Regions from separate parts of the Massilia oculi genome, predicted to be linked through region 2. Evidence: predicted binding sites of a transcription regulator. Region 2 holds the regulator's gene; each other region holds the start of a gene.
The links. Region 2 encodes sigma-54, which starts transcription at its own class of promoters, with help from an activator protein. Its sites were predicted from a motif close to TGGCANGNAANCTGCTTT; they were not measured.

Region 1 (5,971 bases), 1.1 Mb from region 2:
TCGCGTCCGACCGTGACCGTGAACGTCACCTACCTGGTCGGTTCGCGCCACGAGAACTACGGCGAGACCGGCATGGCCCACCTGCTCGAGCACCTGTTGTTCAAGGGCGCGAAGAACAACCGCGACATCACCAAACAGTTCTCCGAGCGCGGCATGCAGTTCAACGGCACCACCTCGCTCGACCGCACCAACTACTATGAGGTGTTCCAGGCGTCGACGGAAAACCTGGACTGGGCCTTGCAGATGGAGGCCGACCGCATGGTCAATTCCTTCGTCTCCGCCAAGGATCTCGCTTCCGAAATGACCGTGGTGCGCAACGAGTACGAAGCCGGCGAGAACGAACCCGGCAACGTGCTGTTCAAGCGCATGCAGAGCGTCGCCTACGACTGGCACAGCTATGGCCGCTCGACCATCGGCAACCGCAGCGACATCGAGAACGTGCGCATCGAGAACCTGCAGAATTTCTATCGCACCTACTACCAGCCCGACAATGCGGTGCTGCTGGTGGCCGGCCAGTTCGACCAGCGCACGACCCTGGCCAAGATCAACCGCCTGTTCGGCGCGATCCCGAAACCGAAGCGCACCTTGCCTGCCTTCTGGACGGTGGAGCCGACCCAGGACGGCGAGCGCAGCTTCGCCGTGCGGCGCCAGGGCGATATGCAGTTCGTGGCGGTCGGCTACAAGATCCCGTCCGACCTGCATCCCGAGGCCGAGGCGCTCGGCTTCGCTTCCGAAATCATGGGCGACGCGCCGAACGGCCGCCTGCACAAGCTGCTGGTCGAGACCGGCAAGGCCAGCCAGGTGTTCAGCTTCGGCCAGACCGGCTATGCGCCGGGGCTGCAATTCTTCGGCGCCGTGGTCAAGCTGGGCGAGCCGATCGAGCCGGTGCGCGAGGCGCTGATCGGGGCGGTCGAGGAACTCGCCACCAAGCCGCCGACCGCCGAGGAACTGGAACGGGTGCGCCGCTCCTGGCTGAACACGATCGAGCGCAGCCTGAACAATCCGCAGGCGGTGGGCGTGGCCCTGTCCGAACCGATCGCCCTGGGCGACTGGCGCATGTACTTCGTGAGCCGCGAGCGCGTGCAGAAGATGACGGCCGAACAGGTGGCCGCCAGCGCCGGGCGTTATTACCTGCGCAGCAACCGCACGGTCGGCACCTTCATCCCGGAAGAAGCGTCGAAGCGCGCCGAGCTGCCGCCGGCGCCCACGGTGGCGGAGGCGATGAAGGACTTCAAGCCGGCCGTCTCGAACCTGGTGTCGGAGAATTTCGAGCCGAGCCAGCAAAACATCATGAAGCGCACCACCTTGACCACGGCCGGCGGCGTCAAGCTGGCCCTGCTGCCGAAGAAGAACCGCGGCGAGACCGTGACGGTCGACCTGCGCCAGCACTTCGGCGACGAGAAAAGCCTGTTCGGCAAGGGCACGACCCAGGCCCTGACGAACTTGATGCTGATGCGCGGCACGACCCGCTATACCCGCGCCGAACTGGCCGACGCCTTCGACAAGCTCAAGATCGCCGGCAGTCCGACCCATTTCCAGACCACGCGCGCCAACCTGGCGCAGGCGCTCGAGCTGGTGGCCCATGTGCTCAGGGAGCCGGCTTTCCCCGAATCCGAATTCGAGCAATTGCGCCAGCAACTGCTGGTCGGCATTGAAGCGGGCCGCAACGAGCCGCAAAGCGCGGCCGTGCGCGCGCTCAGCCAGCACTTCAACCGCTATCCGCGCGGCGATATTCGCTACTCGCCGAGCCTGGAAGAGCAGCTTGCAGAAGCCAGGGCGGCGCGCCTCGAAGACGTCAAGGCCTTCCACCGCCAGTTCTACGGCGCCGATCCGGCCGAGATGGCCATCGTGGGCGACTTCGATCCGCAGGAAATCACGCCGCTGGTCAATACCCTGTTCGGCGCCTGGCGCGCGCCCCAGCCGCATGCGCCGGTGCTGGTCGCGCATGCCGAGGTGGCGCCGGTGACGCGCACGCTGAACACCCCGGACAAGGAAAACGGCTTCTATATCGCGCGCCTGAACCTGGACCTGAACGTCGACGATGCGGACTATCCGGCCCTGCTGCTCGCCAACTACATCTTCGGCGACGGCGGCCTCAAGTCGCGCCTGATGGACCGCATCCGCCAGCAGGATGGCCTGTCGTATGGCGGTGGCTCGGACGTGTCGCCGGGCACCCTGGACCGCGCCGGCAGCTTCACGATCAATGCGATCGCGGCGCCGCAGAACCTGGCCAAGCTCGATGCGGCGGTGCGCGCCGAGCTGGCGCGTGCGCTCAAGGATGGTTTCACGGCCGAGGAACTGGCCGGCGCCAAGTCGGGCCTGATGCAGCAGCGCCTGCAATCGCGCGCGAACGACGGCGCGCTCGCCTCGGGCTGGACCTCGTTCCTGTACCGCGGCAAGACCTTCGAGGCCTCGGCGGAGCTCGAGCGCAAGCTGCAGGCGGTCACCTTGCCTCAGCTGAATGCCGCATTTCGCAAGGCGATCGATCCGGCTGAGCTATCGGTATTCATGGCAGGCGACAAAATCAAGGCAAGCGGTCCGGCGACACCCGTAGTTACTATGCCGTAACTACAACAGTTTCCTGACAAAAACTCTCTGGATTGTGACAATGCACGAAGCCATGCGTTAAAATGTTTCTTTTCGGAAGCAAAAGTTTCATCCAGGGAGCATCATGAAGGCCATCAGCAAGCAGCAGCCGGCAGGCGGTTTGTCGTTCACCGGCAAGGTCGTTTTGGTCACCGGGGCCGCCAGTGGAATCGGTCGCGCCATCGCCCTGGCGTTCGGCCGTGCCGGCGCCAGCGTGGTCGTGGCCGACGTCTCGATCGACGGTGGGCACGCCACGGCGGCGATGATCGTCGAAAACGGCGGCAAGGCGCTGTTCGTGCAAAGTAATGTCACCCGCGCCGGGGACGTCGAAGCCCTGGTCGACAAGACCATCAATTACTATGGCCGGCTCGACTTCGCGATCAACAATGCCGCGGTCGAGGAAGAGCGCCAGCCACTGGCCGACGCCGACGACGAGCAGTTCGACCGCATCATGAACGTCAACGTCAAGGGCGTCTGGCTGTGCATGAAATACCAGCTGCGCCAGATGCTCAAGCAGGGTCATGGCGCGATCGTCAATATGGCCGGCATCGCCGGCCTGGTCGGCAGCCCGAACCACGCGATCTATGGCGCCAGCAAGCATGCGGTGGTCGGCCTGACCAAGAGCGCCGCCGCCGAGTACGCGCGCGAAGGCATCCGCGTCAACGTGCTGTGCCCGGCCGCGGTCAAGACGCCGATGCTGGCGCGCGCCTTCGAGCGCGATCCGGGCATCGAGAAGAAGCTCAAGGCGGCGCATCCGATGGGGCGTTTCGCCGAGGCGGGCGAGGTGGCGCAGGCCGCCCTGTGGTTGTGTTCGGACATGGCGTCCTACATTAACGGCCACGAAATGGTGGTCGATGGCGGCTTTACCGCTGTGTGAGAATTTTATGCCTGTCGGAAATTCTTACACTCCCGCCGGGCAGTTGGCGCTTCAAAAAACTAAGTCCTTGTTTTAACTCATTTAGTTCTCATTGGCATGAGTTATGCTTATTGGTTGCCAGTCGCCGTATGCAACCAATGCATTTCTACCCCAGTGAGATCAACTTGAAAAAGACTTTCGCCGCTCTGGCCCTTGCCGCCGCCCTGTTCCCCATCGCTGGCGCCCAGGCCGCCGTGATCAGCTTCAATAACAGTATTGGCGCCACCGAAACGGATTGGTCCGAGGCGCTGCGTTTCAACAAGTTCGACACGAAGCTGGGCACCCTTAATTCGATCAAGTTCGACCTGAGTGGCGTGGTCAGCGGCGCCGGCTTCGCCGAAAACCGGGGCAGCAGTGCGACCAAGGTCACCCTGACCTTGGGTTCGACCATCGAGCTGACCCGCCCGGATGGCACCACGCTGGTCGTGGCCAACCCGGTATTCGACCAGATTTACAGTCTCGGACGCTATGACCGTGTTCTCGATTTCGCCGGCACCTCGGGTATCCACACCGGTGAAGTCCAGGCAAGCCGTGCCGAGTCGTTCCTGAGCAGCAGCGCCAGCGATTTCGCCCTGTTCTCGGGCAAAGGTTTCATCGAACTCGGGCTGAGCGCGCTGGGCACCTCGTTCGCAAAGGGACCTGGCAATGTGACGACCGGATTCGACACCTTCGCATCGGGCGCGGTGCAGGTCTCGTATGACTACACCCCGTTTGCCGAAGTCCCGGAGCCGGCCACCCTGGCGACGCTGCTTGCAGGACTCGGCCTGATCGGCGCTGTGCGTCGCCGCCGCTCGGGCAAGCAGGCGTAATTCAGGTACGCCGCCGGCGCGACGCCGGCAATGGAAAAACCGTCATTGCCGCCTTGCTCGGCATGACGGTTTTTTCATGGGCGCCAACTTCAGTTGTGGATGTACCTGGCGAATACGTCGCTGAAATCGCGCCTGGTGTGCGTATCGAGCATGGCCGTGTTCAGCGCTTCCAGCAATTCGCCGTACTGGCTGACCAGGCTGCCGGCGCCGGGGGCGATATTGAGCTTGTGGACCGAGGCGGTGGCGTCCAGCGTGCGCAGCGCATTGTCGCGGCATAGCGCGTCGCGGCGTTGCTGCTTGCCGATCGTGATCAGGGCTTTATAGATGTCCTTCAGTTGCTCGATGAAGGATTTCTTGACGTCGATCGAGAACTTCGTGTCGTCGATATTGAACTTGAGCTCGATGTCCATGTCCAATGTGCCGGCTGTTTCGATGCTGACATTGGTGATCAGGGTCGACGCATATTCGTAGCGCTTGATCGAACGCTTCGAGGACACGGCCGAATCGCCGTCGACATGGATCAGCGCGAGGTTGGTGAAGCAGTACTCGTCCTTCTTGCTCTTGATGAGGAAGAAGATCTGCTCACCGTCCTCGTTGAACAGGTAGTCGTCCGCATCGACCTTGCTGTAGTCCGCCGGTCCGACGATGACGCCGATATCGCTCAGCCCCAGTGCTTCCGCCGCCATTCTCTTGAACATGGTTGTCCTCGCGTGGTGAAAGCTGCCAGATTACCATCACTTACTTCAGGCGGCGTTCAATTCGGCCACGAAATCATAGGTATCGCCGCGAAAATACGAGCGGCAAAACTCCACCGCGCGCCCGTCACGCAAAAAGCCGAGCCGTTCCACGCACAGGCCGGCATCGCCCTCGCGCGCATCCAGCAGGCGCGCCTGTTCGGCGCCCAGCAGCAGGGCCGACAGGCGCTGCAGCGCGCGCACCGGACGGTTGCCGGTCGCCGCGAGCGCCTCGTACATCGAGTCGCCCACGGCGTCGAGCGAAGGCAGGGCGAAGGCGGCGATGGTCGCGTATTCCAGGCACATCGGCGCATCGTCGGCATAGCGCAGGCGGTTGAAGCGGTACACCGGCGTGCCCGGCGAGAGCCGCAGGCGCAATGCTTCCTCGGGCGTGACCAGGCCTTCCGAACGCTTGAGCCAGCTGCTTTTCGGCACCCGTCCACGGGCGCGCATGTCTTCCGAGAACGAACTCAGCTTGGCGAAATTCTTTTCGATCCGCGTGTTGAGAAAATTGCCGGAGCCGGCGCGCCGCACCAGCAGGCCGTCGTCGACCAGGCTGTCGATCGCCTTGCGCACCGTGATGCGCGAGATGCCCAGCTCCAGCGCCAGCTGGCGCTCGGCGGGCAGGGCGCCCGAGGGGCCGTAGACACCGTTGTCGATCGCCTGGCGCAGCGCGCGCTGCAGTTGCTGGTAGAGCGGCAGCTTGCCGGCGCCGGCGGCGAGGCTGGCCTTGGCGAAGTCGTGCATCAGCTGGACGAGGGGATTCATGCGTTTTGCGTGGTCAACGGACCGGAAATGATACCGCAGGCCGGGCAGGCGGTCATTTCGGACGCGGATTCTTCAAGGGCTGGCTGACCACGGCGACCCGGCCGGCGCGCACCTCGCGCACGGCGGTGGCCACCGCGCGCGCCACGTTGCGCGTCTCT
Region 2 (5,971 bases):
AGGCGTCCGACATCGACGCCCAGCTCGGCGGGCCGCCGGACGAACCTGACTACATCGTCGAGAATTTTTCGTTCGTGCGCATGACCGAGAATGGCCAGCCGAGCTATCTGGTGTCGGGCAAGCGCCTTGCGCACATTCCGAATGGCGACGTGTCGCACGTCGACGAGCCGGTGCTGCGCGGCGTCGAGCCGGGCCGCCCGCCGATGACGGTGGTCGCGAAGAACGCGCAGATTCATCACCAGGAGCACCGGGTCGAACTGATGGGCGACGTCGACCTGCAGCGTCCCAAGACCGCGCAGAGCGAGGCGCTGCGCGTGCGCAGCCAGGCGCTCACCGTGCTGCCCGATGAAGAAATCGTGAAGACCGATCTGCCGATCGACATGCAACTTGGCGCGTCCACGCTCAAGGGCACCGGCATGGTCGCCAACAATGCGACCCAGCAGATGCACCTGTCCAGCCGCGGCCAGATCGTCTATCCGCCACGCCAGCGCTGATCCTTGAACGACGTGCGCCGCGTGCCAACCCGAGACCCGTTTCCAACCATGAAAAAACTCCTTGCTGCCGCTTTCCTTTCCCTGCTGTCGCTGACCGCGGCCGCCGAGCGCGCCGACTCGCTCAAGCCGGCCACCATCGAATACGACTCCGCCGACGTCGACGGCATCACGGGCACCCGCGTCTTCACCGGCAACGTGGTCCTGACCCGCGGCACGCTGCTGCTCAAGGCCGACCGCGCCGTGGTCAACGAGTCGCCGGAAGGGTATATGAGCGTGACGCTCACCGCGTCCAACGGCAAGCTGACCACCTTCCGCCAGAAGCGTGACGGCGGCCCCGACCTGTGGGTCGAAGGCCAGGCCGAGCGCATCGAGTACGACGAGCGTTCCGAGCTGGTGCGCCTGTACTCGAACGCCCTGATCAAGGAGCTCGAGAATTCGCGCATGACCAACCAGATCACCGGACCTTTCATCTCCTACGACAACCGCAAGGAAGTGGCCACCGTGCGCAACGACGTCAGCGGCCAGACCAAGGCCGGCGGCGGACGCGGCACCCTGATCCTGTCGCCCAAGCGCGCCCCGGCCGGAGGCGCGCAATGACGGCGATCCCGATGGAGCTGGGCGATTGCAGCACCCTGGTCGTCAAGGGCCTGCAGAAAAGCTATGGCAAGCGCCTGGTGGTGCGCGATGTGTCGCTGCAGGTCGAATGCGGTGAAGTGGTCGGCTTGCTGGGTCCGAACGGCGCCGGCAAGACCACGTCGTTCTACATGATCGTCGGCCTGGTGCCGTCGGATGCCGGCTCGATCGACATCAACGGCACCGACATCACCAGCCTGCCGATCCACCGCCGCGCGGTATTGGGCCTGTCCTACCTGCCGCAGGAGGCGTCGGTGTTCCGCAAGCTGACGGTGGAAGAGAACATCCGCGCCGTGCTCGAGCTGCAGAAGGACAACGGCAAGCCGCTGTCGAAAGACCAGATCAACGAGCGCCTCGACACCCTGCTGGCCGACCTGCAGATCGAGAAGCTGCGCGAGAATCCGGCGCTGTCGCTGTCGGGCGGCGAGCGCCGCCGCGTGGAAATCGCGCGCGCGCTGGCGACCAATCCGCGCTTCGTGCTGCTCGACGAACCGTTCGCCGGCGTCGACCCGATCGCCGTGATCGAGATCCAGCGCATCGTGCGCTTCCTGAAGGAGCGCCGGATCGGCGTTTTGATCACCGACCACAACGTGCGCGAGACGCTCGGCATCTGCGACCGCGCCTACATCATCAACCAGGGCGCGGTGCTTGCCTCCGGCCGCCCTGACGACATCATCGCGGACGAGTCGGTCCGCCGCGTGTACCTGGGTGAACACTTCCGCATGTGAGCGACGCCTAGATGAAACAGTCCCTGCAACTTCGCACTTCGCAGCACCTCGCGCTTACGCCGCAACTGCAGCAGTCGATCCGGTTGCTGCAACTGTCGACGCTCGAGCTGCACCAGGAGATCGAGCAGATACTGGGCGATAACCCCTTGCTCGAGCGGCTCGACGATCCGCTCGACCGTTCGGTACGCTTGCTGGCCGATGGCGCGATCAACAATGCGCCCGCCAACGGCGAGGCGCCACCGGCCCCCGGCCAGCAGGCCGAAGGCCAGGACGCGCCGGCGCAGGAGGGCGAGGGTTTCGAGAACGGCGCGGACCACGATCGCTTTGATGCCGACTGGAGCGAAGGCGGCGCGCCATCGTCGGGCGGCGGCGAGGACGAGGACGGCCGCCCGCAACTGGAAGCCTGCGCTATAACCCTGCGCGAACATCTGATGGAGCAGGTGCGCGAAGCCACCTTGTCGGCGCGCGACCGTGCGCTGGCCGAGCTGGTGATCGATGCGCTGGACGACAACGGCTACCTCGAGGAGCCGCTCGACGAGATCCACGCCAGGCTGCCCGAAGAGCTCGGGATCGAGATCGACGAATTGCGCTGCGCGCTGGCGCTGGTGCAGAGCATGGACCCGGTGGGCGTCGGCGCGCGCAGCGCGGCCGAGTGCCTGGCGCTGCAGATCCGGCGCATGCCCGGTGTGCCGCTGGTGACGCGGCGCATGGCGCTGACCATCGTCGAGGGTTACCTGAGCTGGTTCGCCCAGCGCGAATACAGCAAGCTGAAGAAGGCGCTCGACTGCGACGACGAAGACTTGCGCGAGGTGCAGGCCGTGGTGCGCCAATGCAATCCGCACCCGGGCGCGGCGTTTGCCTCGAACGTGTCGGACTACGTGGTGCCGGACGTGATCGTGCGCCGTTCCAAGAGCGGCTGGGCGGTCACCCTGAACCCGGACGTGATGCCGCGCCTGCGCGTGAACAGCCTGTACGCCAGCCTGCTCAAGCAGGGCAAGAGCGAGGCGCAGATGGGCGCGCAGATGCAGGAAGCGAAGTGGCTCATCAAGAATATGCGCCAGCGATTCGACACCATCCTGCGTGTGGCGGAGGCGATCGTCGAGCGCCAGCGCAATTTTTTCTCGCATGGCGCGGTTGCCATGCGGCCCCTTGTTTTACGTGAGATAGCTGATACACTAGGCCTACACGAGAGCACAATTTCTCGTGTCACAACGCAGAAATACATGCTGACCCCGCACGGCATGTTTGAGTTGAAGTATTTCTTCGGCAGCCACGTTGCCACCGAGGCGGGAGGCGAAGCATCCTCGACGGCAATCCGTGCGCTCATCGCACAATTGACAGGAGCAGAAGACCCTAGGAACCCATTGTCCGACAGCAAGATCGCGGAGATGCTCGGGGAACAAGGCATGGTCATCGCGCGCCGGACGGTTGCAAAATACCGTGAAGCCCTCAAGATACCCCCTGTAAGCCTCCGCAAGTCCTTGTAACTGCGCCGTCCACACCCGTCGTGCCTTGTCGCGTTGGTGTGGTCCACACGGTGCAACCTTTTCAAAGGAGTGTGTATGAACCTCACAATCAGTGGCCATCATCTCGAAGTAACCCCCGCCATCCGTGAATACGTTCAGAATAAGCTCGAGCGCATCATTCGCCATTTCGACCAGGTGATCGACACCCACGTCTTCCTGGCCGTCGACAACCTCACTGAAAAAGAAAAAAGGCAGAAAGCAGAGATCAACGTCCAGGTGTCGGGCAAGACCCTGCACGTGGCAAGCGTCGCGCAAGACCTGTACGCCGCGATCGACACGCTGATGGATAAACTGGACCGACAGATCCTCAAACACAAGCAGCAATTGAAAGACCATAGCCGTACCTCGATCAAACGCATGCCGGAAATCGGCGGCGAAGACGCTGCTGTCGCCTGATCAGGCGCAGGGCTCACACTAGCTAAGGGCGTCTGAGGGGACGCCCTTTTTGCATCCAGCGTTTCAGTTCTACCCGAGGCGCGTGTTCGGTAAAATGCAGGTCTCTTCATGATGGATCAACCCATGACCGACCACGTCCTGACCCGCATCGCCAACCGCACCGGCATCATCACACTGGACCGCCCGAAGGCGCTCAATTCGCTGTCGCTCGAGATGGTGCGCGCATTGACCGACATCCTCCTTGGCTGGCGCGACAATGGGCGGGTCGATGCAGTCGTGCTCACCAGCAGCAGCGAGAAGGCCTTGTGCGCGGGCGGCGACATTCGCTTCTTCCATGAAGTCGGACAGAAGGGGCCGACCGGCGGCAGCGCGCTGCTCGAGGATTTCTTTACCGAAGAATACGCGCTGAACCACCTGATCCACTTCTATCCCAAGCCCTATATCGCCATCATGGACGGCGTCGTGATGGGCGGCGGCATGGGCATCGCCCAGGGCGGGCCGGATTGCGGCCTGCGCATCGTGACCGAACGAACGAAGATGGCCATGCCCGAAGTGAACATCGGCCTGTTCCCGGACGTCGGCGGCAGCCACTTCCTGTCGCATGCGCCGGGCCGGCTCGGCAACTACCTGGGCCTGACCGGCCTGACGATCAAGGCCGCCGACGCGCTCTACGTGGGCCTGGCCGACGTGTTCGTGCCCAGCGCCGAGCTGCCGGCCCTGAACGCGTTGATCGAGACGACCGGCGGCGCCGCACTTCCCGCCGCCATCCGCGCCTTCGCCGCGCCGTTCGCGCAAGCGGCAGGCGAGAGCGAGCTGCAGGCCCGGCGCACGCTGGTCGATACCCACTTCGGCGCCGGCTCGGTCGCCGCCATCATGGCCTCGCTCGAACGCGACGAGACGCCGTTTGCGCAGCAAGCCCTGAAGGCGATGCGCCAGCGCTCGCCGCTGTTGATGTGCGTGACCCACGAGCTGCTGGCGCGCGGCGCTGCGCTGTCCGTGGCCGATTGCCTGCGCATGGAGCGCTCGCTGGTGCGCCGCAATTTCGAGCATGGCGAAGTGCTCGAAGGCATACGCGCGCTCGTTATCGACAAGGACAATGCGCCGCAATGGAATCCGCCGGCGCTCGAACAGGTCACGCCCGACATGGTGGCGCGCTTCTTCGAACCGGTGTGGCCTGGTCACGCGCATCCGCTCAGGCATCTCGCATAAGCGGGAGCATGCATATCGATTTTTGCGTGACAGCGCATCGACGAGGTGTGAACATCGGGTCTTCATGACTCGAAAGGAAGACCGATGCGCCTGCGTGCCCTGCTGATCTCGATGACGCTATGCGGCGGCGCCGTCGCGCAAGATTACCAGCCGGCCTTCGATCCGAGCCGGCTCAAGGGCCCGGCCGCAGGGCCGGCCAGCGAGATCATGGTGCTCGGTTCGCCCCACCTGTCGCAACTGCCCAAGACCTTCCAGCCATCGAGCCTGTCCCTGCTGAACGACCGGCTCGCGGGCTGGAAGCCGCAGGCGATCGCGGTCGAGGAGCGTTCCGGGCCGCAGTGCGACTTCATGCACCGCTACGTGGAGCGTTACCGGGAGGCGATCGACAGCTATTGCTGGGACACCGCGCCGGCCAGGGCCGCCACCGGGCTCGATGTCCCGCAAGCCACTGCCGAAGCCGAAAAGCTGCTCGCCGCCTGGCCCGCGGCGCCATCAAGCGCCCAGCGGCGGCGCCTGGCGGCCGTATTCCTGGCCGGTGGCGAATCCACCTCGGCCATGGTCCAGTGGCTGCGTTTGCCCGCCGCCGAGCGCCACGCAGGCGATGGCCTGGATGAGGTCCTGGTCGCCCGGCTGCACCGGCTCGAGGTCCGTCCCGGTGAAAGCGTGATGATCGCGGCGCAGCTGGCGGCCCGCCTGGGGCATGACCGCGTGCATGCGATGGACGACCAGACGGCGGGCCGGCCCTACACCGACCGCAAGGCCGCCGGCGAGGCGATCATGAAGGCCTGGGACAATCCGGCCAACAAGCAGCGCGAGGAACAGGACAAGGTCCTGAAGCAGGAACTGGGCAGCGCCGAAGGCGTGCTGGCGCTGTACCGCGCCTATAACTCGCCGGCCCATGTCGCGGCGACCTTCGAGATCGATTTCGGCGCCGCCATGAACGAGCCGTCGCCGCAGCGCTTCGGCCGCAACTACGTGGGCTACT
Region 3 (5,971 bases), 710 kb from region 2:
CGTGCGCGAAGCCTATACCAAGTACGAATACCGGATCCCGATGCGCGACGGTACCCGCCTGTTCACCGCGGTCTACGTGCCGAAGGACAGCTCGCGCGCCTACCCATTCCTGATGCAGCGTACCCCGTACAGCGCGGGCGTACGCGCCGAAGGAGCGCTGCGCTACGGCGTGGACTGGATGCCGGAATCGCTCGGGCCTTCGCGCGAATTCGAGGAGGCCGGCTACATCTTCGTGGTCCAGGACGTGCGCGGCCGTCACATGTCCGAGGGCGCGTGGCAGGAAATGACGCCGCACGCCAAGCCGGCGCTGGGCAAGGGGGAGGGCGTCGAGGCCCGGGACATGCACGATACCGTTGCCTGGCTGCTCAAGAACGTCCCGAACAACAACGGCAAGGTCGGCATCTGGGGCATCAGCTATCCCGGCTTCTACGCCGCCGCCAGCGTGATCGATTCACATCCGGCGATCAAGGCCGCTTCGCCGCAGGCGCCGATCGCCGACCTGTACATGGGCGACGATTCCTACCATGGCGGCGCGTTCAAGCTGGCCGCCAACTTCGACTTCTACTCGTCCTTCGTCGCGGCGCCGAATCCATCGCCCAAGTCGGCCTCGGGCGGCGGCTTCGATTACGACGAGGCCGACGGCTACGATTTCTTCCTGAAGCGCCTGACGCTGGGCGCGATCGCGGGCACGATGAGCGAGCGCCAGCGCGAGCTGTTCATGCCGAACATCGAGCACGATACCTATGACGAGTTCTGGCAGTCGCGCGCCATCGGCCCGCACATGAAGAACGTCAGGGCGGCGATGCTGACCGTGGGCGGCTGGTTCGATGCCGAGGATTTCCAGGGTCCGTTCACCGTTCACGATGCCGTCAAGCGCCACAATCCGGCCGCGGTGAACAAGCTGGTGGTGGGACCATGGGTGCACGGCGGCTGGATGCGCGGCGACGGCGCGCGGCTCGGCCACGTGCGCTTCGACGCCAATACGAGCGACTACTTCCGGCGCAATATCCAGTTCCCGTTCTTCGAGCAGCACCTGAAAGGCATCAAGCCGGCCACGGAGCTGGCGCCGGTCACCATGTTCGAGACGGGCACCAATGTCTGGCGCAGCTACGACGCCTGGCCGCCGAAGCCGGCCCGGGCGCGCACCCTGTACTTCAACGCCAACGGCAGCCTGACCTGGCAGCAGCCGGCCGGCGGCGGTATGGGCTATGACGAGTACGTGGCCGATCCGAAGCGTCCAGTGCCCTACATCGGCTACCCCGCGCAGGGCGTGCCGCGCGAGTACATGGTGTCCGACCAGCGCTTCGCCGCGACCCGTCCCGACGTGCTGGTGTACCAGAGCGAGGTGCTGGAAGAAGACGTCACGGTTGCCGGCCCCGTGCTGCCGAAGCTGTTCGTCTCGACCACCGGCACTGACGCCGACTGGGTGGTGAAGCTGATCGACGTCTATCCGGCCGACTATCCGACGCCGGCGGCGCCGCGCGCGGGCAGCGACGTCGCCCCGCCGGCCCTGAAGCTGGGCGGCTACCAGCAGCTGGTGCGCGGCAATCCGCTGCGCGGCAAGTTCCGCAACAGCTACCAGACGCCGGAGCCCTTCGTGCCCGGCAAGGTGGAAGCGATCAGCTACGAGCTGGGGTCGGTGAACCACACCTTCCGCCGCGGCCACCGCATCATGGTGCAGGTGCAGAGCTCGTGGTTCCCGCTGATCGACCTGAATCCGCAGACCTTCATGCGCATTCCCGATGCGAAGCCGGAAGACTTCAGGAAGGCGACCCAGCGCGTGTATCGCGCGCCGGGCACGGCCTCGGGACTCCAGCTGATGGTGATGCCTGAGGTGATGCCTGAGGTGATGTCTAAGGTGATCCCTAACTGAGCCGTTCGTTGCGGCGGCGCGGGACGCCGCGCTCGTACCACGCCGGCGCGCCGGGAACGAGTGCGGCGCGCACCTCGCGCCGGAGGGTGGTGGCGGGAATCGCGTCGGCCGCGAGCTGGCGCAGGCGGTGCACGTCGGCGTGCCGGCCGCGCGCCGCCAGCACGTCCAGAATGGCGTTCACGTCCTGCACATAGTTGTGGATCTCGGCCGGGATGCTGGGCGCGAATGTCAGACCTGACCCCGGTTTTGCGGTTTTGGTTTTACGGGGCCGCCAACGCCGGGTTACTGTGGGGTCACGGGTTACTTTGGGGTCAGGTCTGACAATCGGACACGGGCTCTGCAGTCCTTAACCGAAGCGTGATTGTCTCGAGCCTTTCGAGCTGTAATGATCTGCTTAAGGCTGAGAACGTGTCCGAATGTCAGACCTGACCCCGGTTTTGCGGTTTCGGTTTTACGGGGCCGCCGGGGCCGACCCTACGCGTTGCGACGGCGCGGGACGCCGCGCTCGTACCACGCCGGCGCGCCGGGAACGAGTGCGGCGCGCACCTCGCGCCGGAGGGTGGTGGCGGGAATCGCGTCGGCCGCGAGCTGGCGCAGGCGGTGCACGTCGGCGTGCCGGCCGCGCGCCGCCAGCACGTCCAGGATGGCGTTCACGTCCTGCACATAGTTGTGGATCTCGGCCGGGATGCTGGGCGCACTGGTGAAACGCTTGCGGCGCTCGCGGAAGGCGTCCATCAGGTAGTCGGCATGCTGGCGGATGTTCTCTTCCGGGTTCGGCATCAGGCGTTCGGCCAGCGCGGCGTCGCCGGCGGCGATCACCTGCGGCAGCACGACCCGGATGCAGGAGGCGGCCAGCGCCGGCGCCACCTTTTCCAACTGCAGGAACAAGTCACGCGTGCGCGCCGGCTGGTCGCGCGCATGGTCGATCGAGACCACGTCGAGCAGGTGGTCGCGGTTGCCCTGGCCGGCCAGCAGCAGGGCGGTACCGCGTTCGCGCACCGCCTCGAGCGCCGCGTCCGCCGGCGGATGGGCTTCGGCCAGCACGGCCCAGTCGGCGAGCGCATACGAACGGCGCACACCGGCCAGCGACGGATCCTCTTCCAGCGCATGCTCGTGGAACCAGGTCAGCTCTTGCAGCGCTGCGTCGTACTGCCCCTGGTCGGCCAGTTCGCGCGCCGCCACCAGGCGTTCCATGGGATTGCTTGCCCCTTCTGCCACCTGCGCGCTCATGCACCCACCCACGGCAATCCCGCCTTGCACCAGCCGCCGACGGTCTTGCGATGGCCTTCGCCATCCTTGTCGCCCTCGAAGCCCTCGAGGATGTCGAAGGCATTCGCATAACCGAGTTCGGTCGCCACGCGGGCGCTGTGGCGCGAGCGCACGCCCGAGCGGCACAGGAACAGCAGGATTTCATCCGGGCTGGCGACTTTTTCGAGCTGGGCGCCGAAGTCCGGGTTCGGCACGCCGCCCGGATAGGTGGCCCACTGCACCGCGGCATGCTGGGCGTCGGGGATGGCGACCCGGCCCACCCAGTCGCGTTCGGCATTGGTGCGCACATCCACCAGCTTGACCTTCGGGCTGCTCTTGAGCAGCTCGAACGCCTCCTGCGGCGTCACCGCACCGGCATAGGGCTGGCCTGCGCCGCGCTGGCGCGCAGCCGCTAGAATATTTTCTGTCGTCATGATGTTCGTTCCGTTTTTGGGCATTCGCTGGTGCTGCACCACCGTGGATCAGTGTATCCTGCTCTGAAATGGTGCATCGTGATGCAAGTGCACTTGATTGGTGCATTCGAGCTGCGCTGACAATCTTTCGACAAGACTGTCGATCGACGCGATTTTATGGGTAAACTGGCCCGTCCCCCAAGAACGATTTGCGCATGCCCTCATGCGAACAAGTTGGCACGTGGCATATCACCAAGTTGGCATGCTTCGTGCTTCAACATGATGCAAGTTGTCGGTTCTCATGACCCGACTTCCTTTTTTCAATTAGGAGATTCCGAATGGCAAAGTCCGCCGCAGATGTAATGCAACTGGTCAAGGACAACGAAGTCAAATTCGTTGATTTACGCTTCGCCGATACCCGCGGCAAGGAACAGCACGTCACGGTCCCGGTGTCGCACTTCGACCTGGACAAATTCGAATCCGGCCACGCCTTCGACGGTTCGTCGATCGCCGGCTGGAAAGGTATTGAAGCCTCGGACATGCTCCTGATGCCGGACCCGAGCACCGCCAACCTCGACCCGTTCATGGAAGAGACCACGCTGTTCATGCAGTGCGACGTCATCGAACCGTCGGACGGCAAGGGCTACGACCGCGACCCGCGCTCGATCGCCAAGCGCGCCGAAGCCTACCTGAAATCGTCGGGCATCGGCGACACCGCCTACTTCGGCCCGGAACCTGAATTCTTCATTTTCGACTCGGTCCGCTGGAAGATCGACATGTCGGGCTGCTTCGTCAAGATCGACTCGGAAGAAGCGTCGTGGTCGACCGACAAGGAATTCGAAGGCGGCAACAGCGGCCACCGCCCGACCGTCAAGGGCGGCTACTTCCCGGTCCCGCCGGTCGATTCGTTCCAGGACATGCGCTCGGAAATGTCGCTGATCCTCGAATCGATGGGCATCCCGGTCGAGGTGCACCACCACGAAGTGGCCGGCGCCGGCCAGAATGAGCTGGGCACCAAGTTCTCGACCCTGGTCGAGCGCGCCGACTGGACCCAGAACCTGAAATACGTGATCTGGAACGTGGCCCACAGCTACGGCAAGACCGCGACCTTCATGCCGAAGCCGATCAACGGCGACAACGGCTCGGGCATGCACGTGCACCAGTCGATCTGGAAAGACGGCAAGAACCTGTTCGCAGGCGACGGCTATGCCGGCCTGTCGGAAACCGCGCTGTTCTACATCGGCGGCATCATCAAGCACGCCCGCGCGCTGAACGCGATCACCAACCCGGGCACCAACTCGTACAAGCGCCTGGTGCCGGGCTACGAAGCCCCGGTCAAGCTGGCCTACTCGGCCCGCAACCGTTCGGCCTCGATCCGCATCCCGCACGTGGCGAACCCGAAAGGCCGCCGCATCGAGACCCGCTTCCCTGATCCGCTGGCCAACGTCTACCTGTGCTTCGCCGCGCTGCTGATGGCGGGCCTGGACGGCATCCAGAACAAGATCCACCCGGGCGAAGCCGCGACCAAGGACCTGTACCACCTGCCGCCTGAAGAAGACAAGCTGATCCCGACCGTGTGCGCCTCGCTCGAAGAAGCGCTGGAAGCCCTGGACAAGGACCGCGAGTTCCTGACCCGCGGCGGCGTGTTCAGCGACAGCATGATCGATGCCTACATCGAGCTGAAGATGAACGAAGTGCAGCGCCTGCGCATGACCCCGCACCCAGCCGAATTCGACATGTACTACTCGTCGTAATCAGTTGGCAAGATGTTGTGCCTACGCATCGCCAAGCTCCACGGCGATGCCATGAAACGCGGGGAAAGCGATGGCTTTCCCCGCGTTTTTTGTTGCTTCGGGTATAGTCGGGCGCGACTACAATGCATCTTTTCGCCGATGCCAGCTACCGAGTGATAGGAATGACAAACATCGTTTTTCACGGCGCCGTGGCCATGTTCGCCCTGCTGTTGTGCGCCTCGGCCCAGGCCCAGATCTACCGCTGTATGGACGCCAACGGCCGCCCGCTGTACACCGACACCAAGGTCGGCAAGTGCCAGCTGATCGATACCGGCTACAGTTCGCCGCCGGCCGCCTCCGCGCCCATCCCGGCCCCGCGTTCGTCCGGCGGATCGGGTTCGGCAAGCGCGCCCGCCCCGGCCGCCGCCAGCACCCCGTCCAGCTTCCCGCGCGTGGACAATGTGGTGCAGCGCGCGCGCGACGACGAGCGGCGCGAGATCCTGGGCGACGAGCTGCGCATCGAGGAACGCAAGCTGGCCGACCTCAGGAAGGAATTCAATAACGGCGAGCCCGAGCGCCAGGGCAACGAACGCAACTACGCCAAGTACCAGGAGCGGGTGGCCTCGATGCGCGACGAGATCAGCCGTACCGAACGCAATATCGAGGCGCTGCGGCGCGAGATCGGCAATATCAGATGACCCTGC
Region 4 (5,971 bases), 400 kb from region 2:
GTACGACGGCGACGGCAATATGCGCAACTGGTGGACCGAGGAAGACGGCAAGCGTTTCGGCGAGAAGACGAAAGCGCTGATCGCGCAATACGCCGCCTTCAGTCCCCTGGAAGGCTATAACGTCAACGGCGAACTGACCCTGGGCGAGAACATCGGCGACAACTCGGGCCTGGCGATCGCCTATAAAGCCTACAAGATCTCGCTGAAGGGCAAACCGGCGCCCGTCATCGACGGTCTCACCGGCGACCAGCGCTTCTACATGGGCTGGGGCCAGGTGTGGCGCACCAAGATGCGCGAGCCGGCGCAGATCGCCCAGATCAAGACCGACCCGCACTCGCCGGCGCAGTACCGCGCCAACGGCACCCTGAAGAACCAGCCGGGATTCTACGAGGCGTTCGGGGTCAAGCCGGGCGACAAGATGTACCTGGCGCCGAAGGATCGCGTGATCATCTGGTAAGCATGGCGACCCCGTTTCCGGGGTAGTCCCATCAGCGTACAGGGCCCGGCCGGGCAGTCGGCCGGGCCCTTTTTTCGGCTTGATCGATTGCACTGGAGAAAATTGCGTGCGCCCCGTGCGCAGGAGATAAGTTATACTTTTGCAATATTTGCATCGCCACGTGGATCGCACATGAACAGCGTAGTCACCATCGAGCCGCCCCGCATCGAGGGGGAGGGACCTTACAGGATCAGTGCCCGGCTCCGCTTTCCCGGCGGAGACGAGACATTGTGGTTCGAAACGCCGTTGCGGCCGGTCGATGCGGCCGACAGCTTCCTGCTGGTATTGCTGCCGCGCGCGATGCGCGAGGGCCTCGACATCGTGGTCGAGGGAGAACTGTCCAGCCAGCTGTACTACAACGTCACGCAATACTACCTGGCCTTCCTGCGCACGCTCGAGGCGGCGCGCAAGCCGATTGCCATCGTCGCCAGGCGCCTGACGACCAGGACGCATGGCGGCGCCGGGGTGTTCACCGGCTTTTCGGCCGGGGTCGACTCATTCGCAACCATCCTCAGCCACACGAAGGACGTGCCGCCCGAGTTCCGGGTAACCCACTTGCTGTTCAATAATGTCGGTTCCCACGGCCAGACCGGGAACGACCAGCAGATCTTCGAGGAACGCTACCGCCGGCTCGAGAGCCGCGCGATGGGCCTGCCGTTCCTTCCGGTGACGTCCAATCTTGACGAGGTGATGCGCTCGAAGTTCGAGAAGACCCACACCATCCGCAACTGTGCGACCGCGCTCCTGTTCCAGAATGCCTGCGCCAAGTTCCTCTATTCATCGGCGGTGCATTACCGGGATGCCTTCGTCAACGAGACCGAGTACATGGGCTTCTCCGACGCGGTCGGCGTGGCGCTGCTGTCGACCGAGACCACCCAGTGCATCTCGGCCGGCGGCCAGTTCACGCGTTTCGAAAAGACCGAGCTGATTGCCGATGAACCGGCGACGTTCGACACGCTCGACGTCTGCGTGAAGCCGAAGGCGGGCGTGGTGAACTGCTCGACCTGCTGGAAATGCCTGCGGACCCAGCTGACCCTGGAGATCGCCGGCAAGCTCGACAACTACAACCGGGCCTTCGACCTTGCGGCCTACCGGCGCGTGCGCGACCTGTTCATCGCCCTGGTCCTGAAGGAGTCCTCGCTCCTGAACAAGGAAATCGCCGAGCAGATCGCGCGCCGCAACTTTGCCGTGCCGCCGGTCGCGCGCATCATGCGGCGTGCTCCCGAACGGCTGCTGCAAGACCTGATCGCGATGCAGTCGCGCCCAGAACCGTATGCGAAGCAGCTGTACTGGCGCCTGGTGTCCAGGAAGAGCGCCGCGAGGTAGGGCGACCGGTGCGTCATGCTCGTCCCACGCCGTGGCGCAGGACGGTCGATCAGCGCGCCAGGCTGGAATAGCTGCAGGTCTTCGACATACCCTTCTTCGGATCGCCGAACACCTTGGTGGTGCAGGCGGTCTTGGCGGTGATGACCTTGGTGCTGTAGGCGCCCGATACACCGAAGCGCACTTCGCGGGTGCCGGTGAAGGAACAGGTATAACCCTCGGTGGCGCACTGGTTCCAGGTTTCGGGCGTGCCCGGCGCCGGCGACGGGGCTGGAGCCGGCGCCGGGTTCGATGGCGTCGACGTCGACCCCGAGGCCTCGTACGCACCGATATCGAGTGCGCCGGATGCCGAACGGCTCTCGCTGGCCGCCGTATGCTTGTATTGCGCGGTCGGCGCCAGGCTGACGCCGGCCGCCGACTTGCCCGGCGCCGTGCCGGCATTGATCACCAGCGCATTGGCGAGCGGATGCAGGTCGAACAGCGCGCGGTTGACGAAACCGGCGGCCACCGAGCGGTAGTTGCTCTTCTGGATGGCGCTGCCCTGGCTGGTCACGCTACCGATGCCGCTGAAGATATTGTTCTGCAGCAGGACAGGCGTGGTGACCTTGCTGCCGACGAGCACGAAGGTGCCGCGCGAGCTGTCGTCATTGATGAAGGTATTGTTCACGACATACAGGTCCTTGCCCGGGTTCGTCGCGCCTTCCATGCCGTAGGCCAGCATGCCCGGATTGTTGTGGACGGCAGGCTGGTGGATCACGTTGCCGATCACATAGGCGGTACCGGCGTTCGGCAGGTCGATCTCGTAGCTCGGCGTGCCGGCCTTGAGGCTGCCCGACGGAGTGCTCGAGAAGCGGTTGTAGCTGATGGTATTGACGCGGGCGCGTGACTTCAGGTTGTGGCCGACCCAGGCATCGTGCGAGTAGTTGTAGCGGAACACAAGACTGCCGACGTTGCCGATGTACAGGTTGTGCGAATAACCGTCACCTCCGCCATTGCGTCCGAACTCGCTGTATTCGATCACGATATGACTGCTGGTGTTGGTGCCGCTCAGGATGCCGTTTTCATTGCCGTGCAGGTAAGAGGAGCGCAGCGTGAAGTTGGTGCCCTCGAGCCGCAGCGCGGCGCCGTTCTTGTCCGGCACCTTCGCGCCAAACATCTCGACGTTCTCGACCGTGATGTCATTGCCCTTGACGACCCAGATCGCCTTGCCCTGTGCGTTCTTGCCGGCGGCATCGATCTTCGGGCGGCCGTTCACGCCGCGGATGATGAGTTTGCTCGTACTGATGGCGCAGACGTCGCCGCTATAGGTCTTGCTGCCGTCGATCTCGACGATGTCGCCGGCCTTGGCCTTGGCAAAGGCGGCGCACGGCGCCGCATAGGTCTTGCCCGGGCCCACCGACAGGGTGGCGGCCGAGGCGCCGCCCACAGCCGCCAGCGCCATCAGCAACGCGGCGCTCAGGCGAAAGTTGACGGATTTGCTCGACGAATTGGTGCGGAATCGTTGCATGTGATTTAGTCCTGTAAAGAAATTCCAAATGGAATTATTCCTGCTGGAAAGTTTTGAAGCATACGATGTTTACTCGGAGACACTTGTAACGAATTGTGACAGTGCAAAATGGAAATGTTTAACAATTGCGAATAATCGAGTATAAAGTGCAACTATTTCTTGCAATCATTTTTTTAGTGGCGATGTGCTTTCAAGGAGGCCTGCTTAATATTTCCTGAAAGAATAAATGGTGGTTCGGGAAGCCGGTATCGACGGTTCCTGATCGCCAAAGAGAAAAACTCCGCAGAGACGCGTACGAATGGATCACGCATGAATCCACATACATTTCAAATAGAAATGCGGATGCAAGGCAGGAGCGAGATGCAGCGATGGAGGGAGTCGGGATCGAAAAAGGCAGGTGCGTCAGCGAGCGGGACTGGGGCGCGTTAGCGGATCTCGCTGCCGAAAGGTGCTGTCGGGATACTTTACAGCGCAGAGGGACGATTCCGACGATGCCTGTTCAAGCAATTGATTTTCCAAAGAAAAGGTACTCGGCATACTTATTGCTTAGAAATTAAGCATTCGATGTTTTTAGTAAGGAGAGAAATGTGTACAGATTGATTGGATCGATCCTTGTCATGATGGCAACCCTGGCACTGGCGCCCCAGGCCGCCGTTGCCGCGCCTGTCGTCGCAGCAGGATCGACGTATTCCTTGTATCTCGACCGGGATAATAGCAACGAAGCTTTTTATGCTCTTGCCACTTTCGATGGAATAAGCGAACTCGGCGCATGGGAATTCTTGCCGATTACTGTCTCGGAATCCGAAACCGAGCTGGGTAATGGCCGCTCGCTCATCAGTATCCAGTTGCGCGCCGATCGCGATCTGTTCCCGGTGGCAGATGAAACCGGTGTCTACGGTATTGGAACGTTTGGCGACGGCTTGGATTTGCTGCGTTCGGTATTCCTTTATGATGCGCGCGTTTCTTTTCTTGATTCCAATAGTAAACTGTTGACCGATTCCGGCAATCTTGTCGATGAGGTTGGCCAGGCCGCCCCCTGGGATGGTTTTTTCCCGACCGCGGATCTGGTATTCGAGAGCGCAGCCCTAGGTGGACAAGGCATCCTGGGCATCAATTTCGATTTCTTTGTCAGTGAGCGGCCTGCTGCGGTTCCTGAACCAGCCGGCGTATTGCTGATCGGGCTTGGAATGATGGCAATGTTGGCTGCGCGCCGACGCCGCCAGCATTGATCGGCAAGATGGTATTGTTGCGTTGCGCCAAGGCAACGTTCATGATCTTTTTAAAACAAAAAGCACCCGACCGGGTGCTTTTTTTTGCCGCAATGCGCTGTCGCTGCGTACTTTATTTCACGGCGGCGACCATGTAATCGACGGCCGCCTTGACGTCCGCATCGGGAAGGGTGGAGCCGCCTTTCGGCGGCATGAAGCCGGTCTTGCCTTGGAAGCCCTTGAGCGCGTGCTCGTACATTACGTTGCCGCCTTGGCCGAGACGTGCCGTCCAGGCCGCCTTGTCGCCGAACTTTGGCGCACCGGCGATGCCAGCGCCATGACAGGCGATACAGGCCGAATCGTAGGCTTTCTTGCCGGCGTCGGCACTGGCAATGGCTGGCGCGGCGGTAGTTGCAGCGGACGGGGCGGGCGTTGCCGCCGCGCCTGGCGCCGGAGCTGCTGCAGTGGCCGGCGCAGCGGCGCCAGCGGCCGGCGCCTCGGCGGCTGCCGGGGCGGGCGCGGGCTCGGCCGGCTCCTTGAAGCTGGCGCCGCTCTTGTTGGTCATGAAGACGACGGCGCGCTCGACCTCCAGGTTGTCCAGGTCCGGGTTGCCGCCCTTGGCCGGCATCGCGCGGATGCCTTCGATGGCGTGCTTGAGAATGGTGTCATAGCCCTGCGCCAGGCGCGCGCCCCAGGCGGCGTTGTCGCCGGTCTTCGGCGCGCCTGCCATGCCGCTGTCATGGCAGGCCGCGCAGGTGGCGGCATAGACGGCGCCGCCGGCCTGCAGCACGCGCGGCGCGTTGGCGTCGACCAGGGTGAATCCTTCTTCGGAGACGGGGCGGATGCGGTTGGAGATCGCTTCGGCGCTCTGGCTGTCGGTGCCGGCGCCTGTGGTAGCGGTACTGGTCACGAAAACGACCAGCAATATGATGCCTAGAACAATAACCAGGAAAAATCCCGTGACGGCGACGACGAGCTGTTTTGGCGTGCGGATGAGGGATTGGTGTTCGTTGTGTGCGTCGCTCATGATTTCCTTAATTCAATTAAAAAAACCGGCCACTGGGGCACTGCGATCTAGTGGCTTTTTGCAAATGCCGTCAAGCATCTTATTATAGTGTAATCCTGCTTCGGTGTAGGGGTTTTTCCGCTTCTTCCCATGGACGTACTTGCGGAAAGACTGTATCCTTCGTCACGCCTCCAGCGCGGCTGTAGCTCAGTGGATAGAGTATTGGCCTCCGAAGCCAAGGGTCGCTGGTTCGATCCCAGCCAGCCGCGCCATTCCGGCATAATTGCCGCCAAGCAGTTCCCCTTTTTCCCCTTTCTCTTCCCGATCTTTCCGTATGCGCCGGCATGTCGCCGCCCCGCGTCCGATTCCGCCCGTCGTCGTCGCATCGCACACTTTTGTGGAATGGTGCATGCGCACAATTGACATTGCCA

Region 1: the regulator sigma-54 is predicted to act here: its motif matches at 3,556-3,573, upstream of DIR46_RS06380 (choice-of-anchor E domain-containing protein).
Region 3: the regulator sigma-54 is predicted to act here: its motif matches at 3,793-3,810, upstream of glnA (type I glutamate--ammonia ligase).
Region 4: the regulator sigma-54 is predicted to act here: its motif matches at 3,858-3,875, upstream of DIR46_RS13225 (PEP-CTERM sorting domain-containing protein).

Annotation. Positions count from the first base shown of each region.
Region 1 covers NZ_CP029343.1:1,375,117-1,381,087, reverse strand. Annotated here, with positions in the region: gene DIR46_RS06390 (M16 family metallopeptidase) at 1-2,568, shown strand, start outside; gene DIR46_RS06385 (SDR family oxidoreductase) at 2,672-3,463, shown strand; gene DIR46_RS06380 (choice-of-anchor E domain-containing protein) at 3,628-4,311, shown strand; gene DIR46_RS06375 (PH domain-containing protein) at 4,401-5,009, opposite strand; gene DIR46_RS06370 (GntR family transcriptional regulator) at 5,055-5,813, opposite strand; gene DIR46_RS06365 (flavodoxin family protein) at 5,866-5,971, opposite strand, start outside.
Region 2 covers NZ_CP029343.1:2,488,853-2,494,823, reverse strand. Annotated here, with positions in the region: gene lptC (LPS export ABC transporter periplasmic protein LptC) at 1-494, shown strand, start outside; gene lptA (lipopolysaccharide transport periplasmic protein LptA) at 543-1,091, shown strand; gene lptB (LPS export ABC transporter ATP-binding protein) at 1,103-1,855, shown strand; gene DIR46_RS11515 (RNA polymerase factor sigma-54) at 1,867-3,342, shown strand; gene hpf (ribosome hibernation-promoting factor, HPF/YfiA family) at 3,418-3,777, shown strand; gene DIR46_RS11505 (enoyl-CoA hydratase/isomerase family protein) at 3,901-4,986, shown strand; gene DIR46_RS11500 (DUF5694 domain-containing protein) at 5,071-5,971, shown strand, end outside.
Region 3 covers NZ_CP029343.1:1,775,494-1,781,464, reverse strand. Annotated here, with positions in the region: gene DIR46_RS08250 (CocE/NonD family hydrolase) at 1-1,873, shown strand, start outside; gene DIR46_RS08245 (hypothetical protein) at 1,866-2,054, opposite strand; gene DIR46_RS08240 (hypothetical protein) at 2,348-3,103, opposite strand; gene DIR46_RS08235 (rhodanese-like domain-containing protein) at 3,100-3,555, opposite strand; gene glnA (type I glutamate--ammonia ligase) at 3,873-5,288, shown strand; gene DIR46_RS08225 (DUF4124 domain-containing protein) at 5,450-5,965, shown strand.
Region 4 covers NZ_CP029343.1:2,889,572-2,895,542, reverse strand. Annotated here, with positions in the region: gene DIR46_RS13240 (M13 family metallopeptidase) at 1-457, shown strand, start outside; gene DIR46_RS13235 (hypothetical protein) at 629-1,822, shown strand; gene DIR46_RS13230 (right-handed parallel beta-helix repeat-containing protein) at 1,872-3,326, opposite strand; gene DIR46_RS13225 (PEP-CTERM sorting domain-containing protein) at 3,914-4,555, shown strand; gene DIR46_RS13220 (c-type cytochrome) at 4,668-5,561, opposite strand; tRNA gene DIR46_RS13215 (tRNA-Arg) at 5,737-5,812, shown strand.